DNA from 2 places in the Jeongeupia sacculi genome. Region 2 is predicted to be linked to the other one. Evidence: riboswitches for the same ligand, from Rfam matches in the RefSeq annotation. Region 2 holds a riboswitch; the other holds the start of a gene.
The links. A riboswitch is a leader RNA that binds a small molecule or an ion and turns the genes downstream of it on or off. The one in region 2 is predicted to bind glycine.
Positions count from the first base shown of each region.

Region 1: it holds a riboswitch for glycine, as region 2 does, so the genes downstream of both, JLC71_RS10160 (alanine/glycine:cation symporter family protein) here and JLC71_RS16200 (trimeric intracellular cation channel family protein) in region 2, are expected to answer to the same signal.

Region 1 covers NZ_AP024094.1:2,127,969-2,135,183, forward strand. The annotation lists gene JLC71_RS10145 (UvrD-helicase domain-containing protein) at 1-360, opposite strand, end outside; gene JLC71_RS10150 (methyl-accepting chemotaxis protein) at 458-2,086, opposite strand; gene JLC71_RS10155 (hypothetical protein) at 2,209-2,475, shown strand; glycine riboswitch at 2,516-2,634, shown strand; gene JLC71_RS10160 (alanine/glycine:cation symporter family protein) at 2,731-4,113, shown strand; gene JLC71_RS16640 (carbohydrate-binding protein) at 4,173-6,056, opposite strand; gene JLC71_RS10170 (AraC family transcriptional regulator) at 6,340-7,215, shown strand, end outside.
Region 2 covers NZ_AP024094.1:3,360,433-3,367,647, reverse strand. The annotation lists gene rpiA (ribose-5-phosphate isomerase RpiA) at 1-165, opposite strand, end outside; gene JLC71_RS16215 (MarC family protein) at 249-851, opposite strand; gene JLC71_RS16210 (DUF2092 domain-containing protein) at 1,022-1,792, shown strand; gene JLC71_RS16205 (hypothetical protein) at 1,805-2,218, shown strand; gene JLC71_RS16200 (trimeric intracellular cation channel family protein) at 2,297-2,911, opposite strand; glycine riboswitch at 2,933-3,039, opposite strand; glycine riboswitch at 3,040-3,126, opposite strand; gene dtpA (dipeptide/tripeptide permease DtpA) at 3,263-4,756, opposite strand; gene ftrA (transcriptional regulator FtrA) at 5,079-6,038, opposite strand; gene JLC71_RS16185 (rhodanese-like domain-containing protein) at 6,127-6,363, shown strand; gene JLC71_RS16180 (rhodanese-like domain-containing protein) at 6,385-6,540, shown strand; gene JLC71_RS16175 (tetratricopeptide repeat protein) at 6,678-7,215, shown strand, end outside.

The DNA of each region.
Region 1 (7,215 bases), 1.2 Mb from region 2:
GGCGATGATCTTGCTGGCGTCGGCCGAATCCAGAATCGAAAACTGCGGCTTGTAGCCAAGGTGTTTGGCTTCTTCGCGCAGGATGCGCATCCCCAGGCTGTGGAAAGTCGAGACCGTCAGCCCCTTCAGCCGCGACGCCGGCATCAGTGCGCCGACACGTTCCTGCATTTCGCGTGCGGCCTTGTTGGTGAAGGTGATCGCGGCGATATTGCGCGGGTCCATCCCCGCCTTGTCGATCAGATAGGCAATCTTCTGCGTAATCACCCGCGTTTTGCCCGATCCGGCACCGGCAAGCACGAGGCACGGCCCGCCGAGGTATTTGACGGCTTCGCGTTGCGGGTCATTGAGCTTGTCGAGCATAAAGCGGTTTTCCTTCAAGGGTTTGCGATTCTAACACGCCCCCACAACCGCCTTGCCCGCGCTCGACTTGTGGTAAGCCGTGCCTCCGCTGTGGCGCTCATGACACCCGAAACTGCGCCACCGCCTCATCCAGCCGCCCGGCCATCGCCGCCAGACGTTGCGAGGCGGCGGCAATGTCACCGATTGCCCGAGTGTTCTGATGACCCGTTTGCGAAATCGCTTCGACATTGCGAGCGATATCCTGACTCGCCCGCGATTGCTCGCCCGAGGTATGCGCGATATCGCCGAGGATGTTCGAGACCTCCTGTGTGCGCTCATCCAGCCCCGCCACCGTCGCTCCCGCCTCACCGACCAGCGCGACCCCTTTCAGCGCCAGATCGCTGACGCCCTGTATCCCTTGCACCGCCTCGCCGGTGTCGTGGGCAATGGCGTCGGTCATCCTGGTGATTTGCTGCGTAGCCTCGCCGGTGCGTTCGGCCAGCTTGCGCACCTCGTCCGCCACCACCGCAAAACCCCGGCCGGATTCACCGGCACGCGCGGCTTCGATGGCGGCATTCAGCGCCAGCAGATTGGTCTGGTCGGCGATGTCGCGAATCGTCGAAACAAGGGAAGAAATCTGCTTGGAGCGCTCGCCCAGCGCCTGCACCCGTTGGGTTGATTCGTTGACCGATGCGGCGATGTGCTTCATTTCATCGGTCGCACGATCGACGGCCGAACGCCCTGCCTGGGTCAATTGATGGGCCTGTTCCGACAAGAGCGTGACGTCACTCAAATGCGTGCTGACCTGGGTGATGCTGGCGCTGATCTGCTCCACCGTTGCGGCGGTGGCCATCGCCGATTGATTCTGCGTGGCCGAACTGTTCTCGATCACCTGCATATTGCGCGCCAGATCGACGATCTCACCCGAGACCTCGCCCGTGCCCTGCCTCACCTCTTGCAAGATGTTGCGAAAGCGATCGATCAATGAAAAAAACGCGGCACCGATCTGGCCGGCCTCGCCGCCGCTTTGCGGGCGGTTGTCGGCTGTCAGATTGCCGGTGTCGGCGATGGCGCGCATATGGTCGCGCAAGCGCTCCAGCGGGCGGGTAATGCTGTGCGCGATCCACCACGACGCCAGTGCCAGCAGCAGCATACCCGCGCCGATGCCGCTCCCCAGCAACCACACTTGGCGCTGGAATTGCGCGTCGACATCATCGACATAAATACCGGTCGCGAGTACCCAGCCCCAAGGCGCATACAGCCGGCTGGTGCTCACCTTGGCCACCGGCGCGTCATGGCCGGGCTTGGCCCAGTGGTAGTCGACGAACTCGCCCTGGTTACGCTTGGCGGCATCGACCAGCTCGACCACCATGTGTACCCCCTTGGGATCCTTGAGCTGGCTTTGGTCCTTGCCGTTCAGCTCCGGCTTGATCGGGTGCCGCAGCATCGTGTAACGCGTGTCGTACAGCGCGAAGTAGTTGCCGCCTTCGTAGCGCAGCCCGGCAATCGCATCCGCCGCCGCGCTCTTGGCCGCATCGAGCGGCATCTTGCCGTCCTGGGCCAGCTGGCCGTAATGCGCCAGCACCGAATAGCCGACGGCGACCAGATCACGCGTGGTCGCGCGCCGGGCATCAAGCAGACCCTTGCGTTCGTTGAACAACACCCAGCTCGCCACCGCAGAGATCACGACGAAAACCAGCAGTGTCAGCAGCCACAATTTGTGGCGAATCGTTGCTTGCGAAAGCATTTTTTCCTCCTCCGGATTTGTTTGCATCGGGATGCTCGCCACCATTGCAAGCCACAAATAATACAAACAAGAAATAGAAGAGTCAGTTTAGATTAAGAATTCAGCAGGCGGGGACGAACAAAATGAAGCCGTTTGACGACCGGCATGTTGGCAAGCGCCTCGGTAAAAAAGCGCTTTCTCTTCAGTCACTTGCACCACACGCCTTTGCGCTGCCGCCGTATAGCCACGCCAGTTTGCGGCAAATCAAGATTGGTATCATTCACGATGGCCGTGCACTACGTCGTTTTGCTACATTCAAGACTGCAAGCTTCCCCCGTGTTCGGATGAAGGTCGCAGGAGAGTGCCCACCAAGGCAGGCCGCAAGGCGTGTCGGGCCGCCGAAGAAGTGAATCTTTCAGGCGCCGGGTCAGCCCGGCAGGGACTGCGACTGGACGAGCCTCTGGAGAGCCCCGGCGTGCGTTGATCGAACGCACCGGCCGGGCACCGAAGGCGCAAGGCGATTCGCCAGAATCGTTGAAACGCTCAGGTAAAAGGACAGAGGAAGGACGGCGGGCCGACGTGCGTCCCCGATCCGGAGGCTGCGCGGCGGCACGCCATCCCCTTCTGTCAGATCGATGTTTGATACTGACGGAGATTTTCAACGCATGCCCCCCATCCAAGATGTACTGCAAACGATAGACAACCTCGTCTGGGGTCCCCCGCTGCTGATCCTGCTGGTCGGCACCGGGCTCTATCTCACCGCCCGGCTCGGCCTGTTGCAGGTGTTCAAGCTTCCGCTAGCGCTCAAGCTCGTGTTCCGCGCCGACAAGAACCCGCACCTGCCCGGCGATGTATCGAGCTTTGCCGCACTGTGCACCGCGCTGTCGGCCACCGTCGGCACCGGCAACATCGTCGGCGTGGCCACCGCGATCAAGCTCGGCGGCCCCGGCGCGCTGTTCTGGATGTGGATGGCGGCGTTCTTCGGCATGGCGACCAAGTACGCCGAGTGCCTCTTGGCGGTGAAGTACCGCACCGTTGACGACAAGGGCCAGATGGCCGGCGGGCCGATGTATTACCTCACCCACGGCCTCGGCCTGCCGTGGCTGGGCAAGCTGTTCGCGCTGTTCGGCGTCGGCGTCGCGCTGTTCGGCATCGGCACGTTTGCGCAGGTCAACGCGATTTCCGATGCGGTGCACGCCACCTTCGACATCCCGGTGCTGTGGACCTGTTTGACGCTGGCGGTGCTGGTGGCGATGATCACGCTCGGCGGCATCAAGTCGATCTCGCGCGTGGCCGAAGCCATCGTGCCGTTCATGATGGTGTTCTACGTCACCGCCAGCGTGGCGCTGCTGGCGATGAACGCCAGCGCCGTGCCCGATGCGATCGTGCTGGTGGTGCAATCGGCGTTCACCGGCCATGCCGCCGTCGGCGGCTTCTTCGGCGCGACGATGATGCTGGCGATCCAGAGCGGCGTCGCCCGCGGGGTGTTCTCGAACGAATCGGGCCTCGGCAGCGCGCCGATCGCCGCCGCCGCCGCGCGCAGCAAATCGTGCGTCGAGCAGGGGCTGATCTCGATGACAGGCACCTTCTTCGACACCATCATCATCTGCACCATGACCGGCCTCGTGCTGATCGTCACCGGCGTCTGGTCGGGCGACGCCAGCGGCGCGCGGATGACCAACCTCGCGTTCCAGAACGGCCTGTCGCAGGACTGGGGCAATCTGGTCGTCACCGTCGGCCTGTTGTTCTTCGCCTTCACCACCATCATCGGCTGGAACTACTATGGCGAGCGCTGCATGCAGTACCTCGCCGGCCGGCGCGGCATCCTGCCGTTCAAGCTGGTGTTCATCGCCTGCATCGTCGGTAGCGCCTTCCTGCATCTGGATCTGATCTGGATCCTCGCCGACATCGTCAACGGCCTGATGGCGATCCCGAACCTGATCGGCCTGATCGGCCTGCGCCATGTGGTGGCGATGGAAACGAAACGCTATTTCGCCGGCCAGCCCGATGACGACGATGTGCTGCAGCCGGCACTGGCGCAGCGCTGAGCGCGCCTCGCAATGAAAAAAGCCCCGGCCAGGACCGGGGCTTTTCGTTCAGCCAGCGATTACTGGCCGAACACCGACAGCGGCCCTGCCTGCGGATCGGCGTCGACGCGGAACTTGCCGTTGCCAAGTGCCTTCACCGCCAGCGCAGCCGCGCCCTGCTTGACGTAGATCACCCCCGCGCTGGCGCTCAGCTCCAGCGTTAGCGGTGTCGCGTACTTCACGCAATCGGCGTTGCCGGTATTGAACAGCACCTGATTGCCGTTCGGCGTCGGCGCGCACGCTTCGCGGGCGTAGCGGTAGCGGATCACGTTCGACGGCGTCGCGACCCACAGCAGCCCGGCCTCGACCTTGGCCTTCACGTAATCCAGATGGCCAAGGTAGCGCGCCACCGGCACCGGCTCGTAACCATCGTAGGCATTGTCGCTGACGCCATGCATCGTCCGCGTCGCCCAGCCGCCCTGATTGATCGCCGCATCGACGTGCAGGTTGAGGATCTCGCTGCCCATCGGATACAGCGACCATTGGCCGGAAGCGGTGAACACATCCCACTTCACCATGTACGGATCGCTGAAATTGGCCGCGTTCACCCCTGCCGGACGACCGACGTACTCGATGTTGCCGCCACCCAGATCGCGGTTGCTGCCACGCCCGCCCAGGTAGCCCGGCTGGGTGCGCAGGTAGGCAAGCGCCGCATCGGTCGCGGTGTCGTACGGCCAGATGAAGTAGCTCATCTGATAACCGTTCAGATTCGTCTTCACGTCCTGAACCGAATCGCCGATTTCAACGCTGTTGATCCAGTTGGCATCACTGCTGCCGCCGGGCAGGTGGTTGCGCGAGTGGTTGGCGATTTCATGACCGTGTGCCACGAAGGTCTGCGCTGCGGCCCAGTGAGCGGGCTGGCATTCAGCCGTGATGGCGCCAAATGCAGCGACCAGACCACGTGTGGTCAGTGCCGGCTCGGCAATTGTTGTATGGCTCTGGCTGACGCTGCTGTTGCAGAAATCGTCGTGCACCATCGAATACGCGCCCTTGGCGCCGCCGCGCCAGATCGTCACCTCGGCCGCGCTGATCTGGACCGGGATTGGCGTTGGGGATGGCGTCGGCGTCGGGCACGGTCGCGGCATCAGCGCCGCCACCGACCAGAGGCTGGCATCGAACGACACACTGTCTTGGCCGAGCACCTTCGGCTCGTTTGCAGCCGAAGCGACGTGCGCCTGCTTGGTGACGAAAATGCCCGGCACAAAGCTGCCGTTGTAGTGAGCGCGGAACGAACCGCCGGCCGGTTTGACGACCGTGTCGGCAGCATAGCTGGCGCCGGCGCTCCAGGTCGGATGCGGTGTCTCGCCCGGGCAGCGATCGCCAACCATCCGTGATGCAAACACCGGCGTCGGTGTCGGCGTATATACATCGCCCAGATACTCCCACGGCCCCCAAGGATCGGCACCCGGCTCGCTCCCCTGAGTCCACCATTTGGCGCGGTACTTCTTGCCCTTGTAGATCACGCATTGATCGCTGGTGTAGACCGGCGTCGTCAACCAGTCGGTGCAGCTGCCCGGGGTCGGGGTCGGGGTCGGGGTCGGGGTCGGGGTCGGGGTCGGGGTCGGGGTCGGGGTCGGGGTCGGGGTCGGCGTCGGGGTCGGGGTCGGGGTCGGCGTCGGGGTCGGCGTCGGCGTCGGCGTCGGCGTCGAATTGGTACTGCACGTACCCAAGCTGGTCCAGGGCATGCCGCTGCCGATCGGGCCGGCGTTGGTCGCCGGGCTATTGCCTTGCGTCCACCAGTTGGCTTGGTAGGTGTTGCCATTGAGGCTCACCTTATCGCCGCCGTTGTAGGCGGTAGTGGCATTCCATGCGGCCACGCACAGCGGCGCCGGGGTGGCGTACACAGGCGCGGCCAGCATTGCGGCCGGAATGGCGGCCATTGCAAAGTAATTGAAGCGGTTCATCGGTCTCCGTCTCCTTCCAGTGTTGTCGGTATCACGCGGTCGCTTTGCCGCGCGAGGCACTGTGTCAGGTGCGATGAACCTCAACCAGTCGCGATGGAGGCCGGATTCATGAATGGCAGCGGGTGCAAAATAAAAACGATATAAATCATCACCTTGCATTTTCTTCACCGCATTCCGGCTTCACGAACGGCGTTGCAAACGCATCCGGCCAAGGCCGCTTCAGCCGCTTGCCCGACGCCGGATGACATACGATGCTGCCAGCATCCATCCTCCGTCCGCCCCCATGACCAATCCCCATCTCGCCGAATACAGCCGCCGGATGAACCGGGTGCTCGATCACATCGACCGGCACCTCGACGCCCCGCTCGACCTCGCCACGCTGGCCGGGGTGGCGAACTTTTCGCCTTTCCATTTCCACCGGGTGTTCCAGGCCTGGCTCGGCGAAACGCTGGGCGACTACCTGCGCCGGCGACGACTGGAGGTCGCCGCATCGACGCTCGCCATTCACCCCGACGAACCGGTGCTGAACGTTGCGCTAGGGGTCGGTTTCGGTTCGGGCGAAGCGTTCGCGCGCGCGTTCAAGAGCCGCTTCGGCGTCACGCCGAGCGAATGGCGGCGGCAAACGCCGGCGCGCTGGCAGGCCGAACTCGATGCCATCCGCGCGCGACGGATGCAGAACCGCAATCCGGATCAGCCGGATCGCAAGCACGATCAGGCCGGCGCCGGTGCGGCCGGGCACGATGAAGGCTCGTCACCCGACACGGAGATCAGCATGAACGTCACGATCCAGACCCTGCCGCCGGCGCGCGTCGCCTACCTGCGCCACATCGGCCCCTACGGCCCGGCACTCGGCCAGTTCTGGCGCGGCCACTTCGCACCGTGGGCGCGCACCCACGGCCTGTCCGGCAATACCAGCTACGGCATCGGCTACGACGACCCGAGCGTCACCCCGCCGGAAAAATGCCGCTACGACGCAGCGGTCGAAGTCCCGGCCGATTTCGTCGCCACCGGCGAAGCCGGCATCGCCGACCTGCCCGGCGGCCGCTACGCCGTCGCCCGCTTCAGCGGTGACGTGCGCACCATCGGCGACGCGTGGATGACACTGACCCGCGACTGGCTGCCGAGCAGCGGCTACCAGTTCGACAACCGGCCGTGCTTC
Region 2 (7,215 bases):
CGCTTCGCTTGAGGACACCGCCCCCTGAATCCGCCCCTTGATCTCGGCGAGCGCGTCGATGAAATAGTTGGCGGTCGAACCGGTGCCGACGCCGACGATGCAGTCGTCCGGAATGTAGGCGATCGCGGCGCGGCCGACGGCTTCTTTGAGTTCGTTCTGGGTCATCTGACAACTCCTTGGGCTATGGGGCAGGTCTGTTCGGGATTCTAAACGCAAATGGCATCGGCCCTTTGCCTGGCATCAAGCGTTCACGTCAGCGAATGGATGTATTCACGGATGCCCGACAGCAGCATCTCGACGGCGATGGCCGTCAGCACCAGGCCCATCAGGCGCTCGAACGCCGTGGTGACGCGCTCGCCGAGCACCTGGCCGATTTTTTCGGAAAAACCCAGTACCAGCGCGCAGACCAGCATCGTCAGCGCCAGCGCGGCGATCCACTCCCACAGCCGTTCGGGCGCGCGCGACACCAGCAGCAGCACCGTCGCCAGCGCCGACGGCCCGGCCAGCAGCGGGATCGCCAGCGGCACGATGAAAGGCTCGCCGCCCTTGATGTCGCCGAACACACCATCGGGATGCGGGAACACCATGCGCAGCGCGATCAGGAACAGGATCACGCCACCGGCGATGCCGAGCGAGGTCTGCGACAGATGCATCAGCGCGAGGAACCGCTGGCCGGTGAACATGAAGAGCAGCAGTACGGCGAAGGCGACCGATACCTCACGCACGATCATGCGCAAGCGCCGCTGCCGCGGCACCTGTTTGAGCATCGCGACGAACAGCGGCAGACTGCCCAGCGGGTCGGTCACCAGCAGCAGCAGGACGAAGGCGGACACGAAGGACCAGGATTCCATCGACCCATTATGCGCGACCGCATTCACGGTCGCGAATCGGGAGTTGCCGCAATCGGACAACCAAATAGTTGCAGCAAACAACACTTCCGAATGCAAGGATAGCGGGCTAAGCTGTGGTCTGTGCCGAACGATAAGCGGTATGACAAGCCACACCACACGAGGACGATACGATGAAGCCAATCCGAACAGCCGCGGCGCTGCTGATTGCCGCGTGCGCCGGCAATGCCTTGGCGGCTGACGCCGGCGCCGCCAAAGCGGTCGACCCGCAGGCGGTCAAGGCGCTCGAGACCATGGGTAACTATCTACGCAAGCTGCCCCGCTTTGCCCTCCGCGCCGACACCACTACCGACTTCGTCGACGACAACGGCCAGGCGCTGCAGTTTGCCCGCCACGCCGAGATGCAGGTGCAGCGGCCGAACAAGCTCAAGGCCAGCGTCAGCGGCGAGCAGGGCGTGCGGACGATGTATTACGACGGCAAGACCTTCACGCTCTACGGCAGCCAGCACAATTTCTACGCGAGCGCACCGGCACCGAAGACGATCGGTGAGCTCGTCGGCGACATCGCCGACAAATTCGGCATCGAAACGCCGCTGGCCGACCTGTTCTACTGGGGCAGCGACCCCAACCAGGGCAAGGATCTGACCGCCGCACGTATCCTCGGCGAGGAACGCATCGGCAACCAGAGCTGCACCCACTATGCATTCCGCAAGCCGGGCACCGACTGGCAAGTGTGGATCCGCAAGGGTGCGCAGCCGCTGCCGTGCAAGCTGGTGATCACCGCCACCGACATCGAAGCCCGGCCGCAGCACGCGGTGCGCTTCAGCTGGCAGACACAACCGGCGTTCGGCAACGACACATTCAGCTTCACGCCGCCCAAGGGCGCCAAGCGGATCGAGTTCGCCCGCAACGAAGCATCGAAGCCGGCGTCGGCCAAACAATAAGGAGAGCCCGTCATGCGCAAGTTCAAAGCCACACTGGCACTGGCGACCGCAGCTTCGATGCTGCTGGCGTCGCTGCCGGCCCAGGCCTGGGTCGCCAGTCGCACCGCCGTCGGCCCGAACGGCGGTGTCTATCACGCCGCAGCCGCCGGGGCGCCGCGCCCCTACTATCCGCCACCACGGCCGTATTACCCGCCACCGCCACGCTATGATCACCCGATCGCCGCCGCGGCGGTTGCGACCGCGGCGGTCGTGACCACGGCGGCGGTCACCTCTGCCGTCATCGGCAGCATCGTTCACTCGGTACCGTCGGGCTGCACAACGGTCGTGGTCAACGGCCTTGGCTACCAGCAATGCGGCAGCACCTGGTACCAGCCGCAGTACGCCGGCACCACGGTGCAGTACATTGTGGTCAATCCGCCGCGCTAAGGCAGCAAACGCCGTCGATGCAAAAAGGGCAGCCCGTGGGCTGCCCTTTTTTATTGATGCTCAGACGCTACGCCGGACTCAATCGAGCGGTTGCCGATACGAGAACACCGGTAGCCGCCAACCACGGTAAATCGCGCACAGCCGCACCACCAGGCCGATGGCGAATGAAATCAGCACGTTCAGGTCGTGGTTCAGCTTGAGCATGCCAAAACCGAGATAGCACAGCGCCACCAGCAGCGCGACGCTGGCGTACAGCTCGTGGCGGAACACCACCGGCACGCGGCTACAGAGAATATCGCGCAGTACGCCGCCGGCAATCCCGGTGGTCATCCCGGCCATGACCACCACCGTCGGGTGATAGCCCATACCCAGCGCGACCTCGCAGCCAATCAGCGTGAACGCAATCAGCCCGAGCGCATCGAGCACCAGAAAAATCCGCCCGAAATGATGCATAAAGCGCGCGGTCAGCACGGTCAGCAGCGCGGCCGAGAGCACCAGCCAGATGTACTCGGGGTGTTGGGTCCAGCCGATCGGATAATGGCCGAGGACGATATCCCGCACGGTGCCGCCACCGAGCGCGGTGAGGAAGGCGATGACCATCACGCCGAAAAGGTCCATATTGCGCCGGCCGGCGGCCAGCGCGCCGGTCATGGCTTCGGCGGTAATGGCGATGATGTAAATCGTGGATAACATGGGGCTCCGCAAGTGGTTGCGGCCTCTCCCCTTGTCCTTTTACCTGAGAGTTTGGCACGGGATATCGGCTATCCGTGCATTGCCCCTTCGGTGGACCGCTCTACCGGTCTCTCTCCAATTGGCCTTGATTTGATTTCGCGGTTCATTTGCCTGAGCGATTATGGGAGCTTGCGCCTTCGGCGGACCTCTGACGGCCTCTCTCCCGCGAAGCGGCGAATTATCCTCATCCCCCCGATCGGGGTCAACGCCCCGGTGACCGGCGTACCCGCGGGGACAAGTAAAGACGATCCGTGAACGAAAAAAGGCCCCGCTGAGCGAGGCCTTTTGCTGATGGCTGGACGGCCATCCGGTTTACTGCGGCCGTTGCGCCGCCAGCTCGCCCTCGGAAATGAAAGCATCCACTTCCTTCGCGCCGCTGATCATCCGCGCCAGCAGCGGCGCGGTCGCGATCATCAGCACCGCGATCACCCCGGTGACGACGCCGATCTGCGTGAACACATGGCTGTAGACCGCCAGCGAGGTGTGCGCATTGCTGACATCGCCGGTCACCGTGGTCAGGCCGGCCACCATGCCGCTCACAGCCGATGCCGCTGCGGTGGTCAGGAACCATGCGCCCATGATGAAGCCCATCAGCCGTTCCGGCACCAGTTGCGCCACCATCGCCAAGCCGAGGCCCGAGATCAGCAGCTCGCCAATGCTCTGCAGGCCATAGCTCAGCACCAGCCAGTTGGCCGATACCATGCCGTGCTCGTTGGCAAAGCGGGCGCCCAGCGGCAGCACGAGGAAGGCCAGCGAACACAGCACCATGCCGAAGGCGAACTTGTGCGGCATCGGCAGCTTGTCGCCGAGCTTGTTGTAGGTCATCGCCAGAATCGGGCTAGCCACCATGATCCAGAACGGGTTCAGCGCCTGGAACTGTTCCGGCTGCAGCGCCATGCCGAACAGCGTGTGCTCGGTATTGTTGATCGCGAAGAAATTCAGCGACGTCGGCATCTGGTTGTAGAGCACGAAGAAAATCACCGCTTCGACCATCAGCACGAAGGCCACGATCATCTTGCTGCGGGCCGGGCCTTGCAGCGCGAAGGTTTCCTTCATGAAGATCGCGACGATACCGATCGAAATGATCGCCAGACCGTAATTGGCAATGGTCGGATGCTTGAGCAACCAGCTTGCGGCCAGCGCCATCGCGGCAATACCGGCAATCACGTAACCGAGATACTTGATGTTGAGCGGCTTGAAATCGGCCGGCGAACCGTACTGGGCGACCATCTTCTTGCACAGCAGGAAGTTGGCAAGCGTGATCAGCATACCGACCACCGACAGCGAAAACGCCGCGCTCCAGCCGTACTTCTGGGCCAGCCACGGGGTTGCCAGCATCGACAGGAAGGAGCCGATATTGATCGCCATGTAGTACATGGTGAACGCGCCGTCGATGCGCGGATCGTCCTTGTCGTACAGCTTGGAGAGCAAGGAGCCGGGATTGGCCTTGAACAGACCGTTACCGACCGCCACCGTCCCCATGCCGAGGTAAACCCACGAGATCTGGTGGCCCGAAAACGCGATCATTGCGTAGCCGATCGCCAGTGTGATCGCGCCAAGCACAATGGTTCGCTTGGTGCCGAGCACCTTGTCGCCCAGCCAGCCGCCGACGGCGATCAGGCCGTAAACCAGTGCGACAAACGACGAGAACAGCGTGAACGAATCGGCCTCGTGCAGGCCGAGCATCTTGACGAGGTAAACCGCCATGATGCCCTGCAGGCCGTAGTAACCGAACCGTTCCCACAGTTCGATCGAAAATATCAGGTAAAACGCCTTGGGTTGGCTGAGTGAAGAGTTTCCGGGCACGTTCGCCTCCAGTGTTGATTGGCCCATCCGAATGGATAACAGCGGCACCGGCGCGTCGGGCGCGGTGCGACTCCGGGCACGGGGCTGGAGCGGACAGTGCTATCGGTCTGGCACTTGATGGGGGTTGATCAAGGGTGCATGGGCCGCCGAGTAGGTCGGGCCCTGTGCCGGCTGCTTCGCGCAGCTTCTGGCTGCACATGCTCATCGACATGCTTTTTTTACCGCTATCCCGCCATCATGTAACCGCAAATAGTTGCGCTACGCGGATCACACTCGGTTGCGTTACATCAACTATTTTCGACCGCCGCCGGTGCAGGCCGCATCAGGCCGCGGCAAAGCTGCGGCGGTAGACCGACGGCGCCACGCCGACCACCCGTCGGAAATGCGCCCGCAGGCTTTCGACCGAGCCGAATCCGCTGACCGCCGCCAGCTGTTCGAGCCGGATGTCGCCGGTTTCGAGCAGGCTGCGGGCGATCTCGACGCGCTCGCGCAACAGCCAGTCGTAGGGGCTGGCGCCGGTCGCATCGCGGAACTGGCGCAGAAAGGTGCGCGGGCTCATCGCCGCATGGCCGGCCATGTCGTCCAGCGTCAGCGCCTCGACGGCGTGGACGCGCATCCAGTCCATCGTCTGCGCCAGCCGGTTGTTGCCGTGGCGCGGCACCGGCCGGCCGATGAACTGCGCCTGCCCGCCATCACGGTGTGGCGGAATCACCAGCCGCCGCGCGACGCTGTTGGCGACATCGGCGCCGTAGTCGTTGCGGACGATGTGCAGCATCAGATCCAGCCCGGCGGCCGAGCCGGCCGACGTCAGCAGGCGGCCCTCGTCGACGTAGAGCACATCGGGCAGCACCTCGATTGCCGGATAGCGGGCGGCAAGTTTCTCCGCATAGCACCAGTGCGTCGTCGCACGCCTGCCGTCGAGCAAACCCGACTCGGCCAGCACGAAGGAGCCCGAGCAGATCGTCGCGATCCGCACGCCGCGCGCGTGGGCGGCGCGCAAGGCATCGAGCAGCGACGCCGGCGGCGCGGCATCGGCACCGCGCCAGCCGGGCAGGATGACGAGGTCGGCGTCGGCTAACGCCTCCAGCCCCGCGTCGACGGCCACGGTGATCCCGCCACCGGCGCGCAACGGCCCCGGTTCGATCGCGGCAATCCGCAGCGTGTACCACGGCACGGTGAGCTCCGGTCGCGCCAGCCCGAAGACCTCGACCACGCAACCGAACTCGAAAGTACACAGGCCGTCGTAGGCGAGCGCGACCACGCGGAGGGGCGTTGCGGGCATGGCGTTATCCTGCCGATGATTGACGATCCCGCCACTATGCCGCAGGCATGCAGCCCCTGACAATGGACTCCAGACCAAGGAGAGACCGATGTCCAATGCCGTCACCGCCGTTCCGGCCGCCGCCAGCGCCGCCGCCCTCGCCCACTTCACCGCCAGGCTCGGGCTTGAAACCGACTGCGCCGATGTATTTGCCAACCTGCAGCGGCCCGACCCCGGCTTTGTGCTGCTGGATGTACGCAGTAAAGCCGCGTTCATGGCCGGGCACGTTCCCGGCGCGCTCAGCCTGCCGCACCACGAGATCAACGCCGAGCGCATGGCCGCGTGACCGGCCCAGACGCTGTTTGTCGTGTATTGCGCCGGGCCGCACTGCAACGGCGCCGACAAGGCCGCGCTCAGGCTGGCGCAGCTTGAACGACCGGTGAAACTGATGCTCGGCGGTGTCACCGGCTGGCGCGCCGAGGGGCTGGCGCTAGACGACGGCGCAGCGGCGGGGCGCAACTAGGCCTGTGACTGTGCGCTGGTCTAGATCAGCGTCCGCTCGCCGATCGCACACCCGCCTTGGTGATCACGACGTTTGGTCGGACGCGCCGCCGACAGCACCGGTAGAATAGCGGCCATCCCCTACTGCCGGTAATCCCCGTGCCTGCGCACCAGACCCTCAGCAAAATCGAGCAGCTCGTTTTCAGCGACCCGGCAACGGCAATGCGCCTGTGCAAGCCGCTGCTGGACAGCGCACGCGCGGAGCACGATGTGGAAACGCTGGTACGCGCAGCCACGCTGCTGTCGCAGATCGAGGATCAACTGGGCGAGCGCAACGAGGGTAGCCTCCTGCTCGCAGAGGCGCTGGCATGCTGCCAGATGTACGGACTGCGGCACCTCGAACCCGCCGTGCAGGAGCGCCAGGGCCGCGATAACTACACCGGTGGCGATTACCGCACGGCCTTGCAGCACTGGTCTCAGTGCGTACGGCTCTGCGGTACCGAGGCCCGCCATGCCCCCACGCTGACGCTGGCGTTGATCGGCCTTGGCCATGTATGCGGCGCGTATGGCGCGCTCGAGCAGGCGATCCTCTGCCATCGAGCCGCAGACCGCCAGCTCGCATCAAGCGACAACATCTATCTGATCGCCAAGGTGAAGATCAGCCTCGGCTGGGATTTGCACGCGGCTGGTTGTGTCG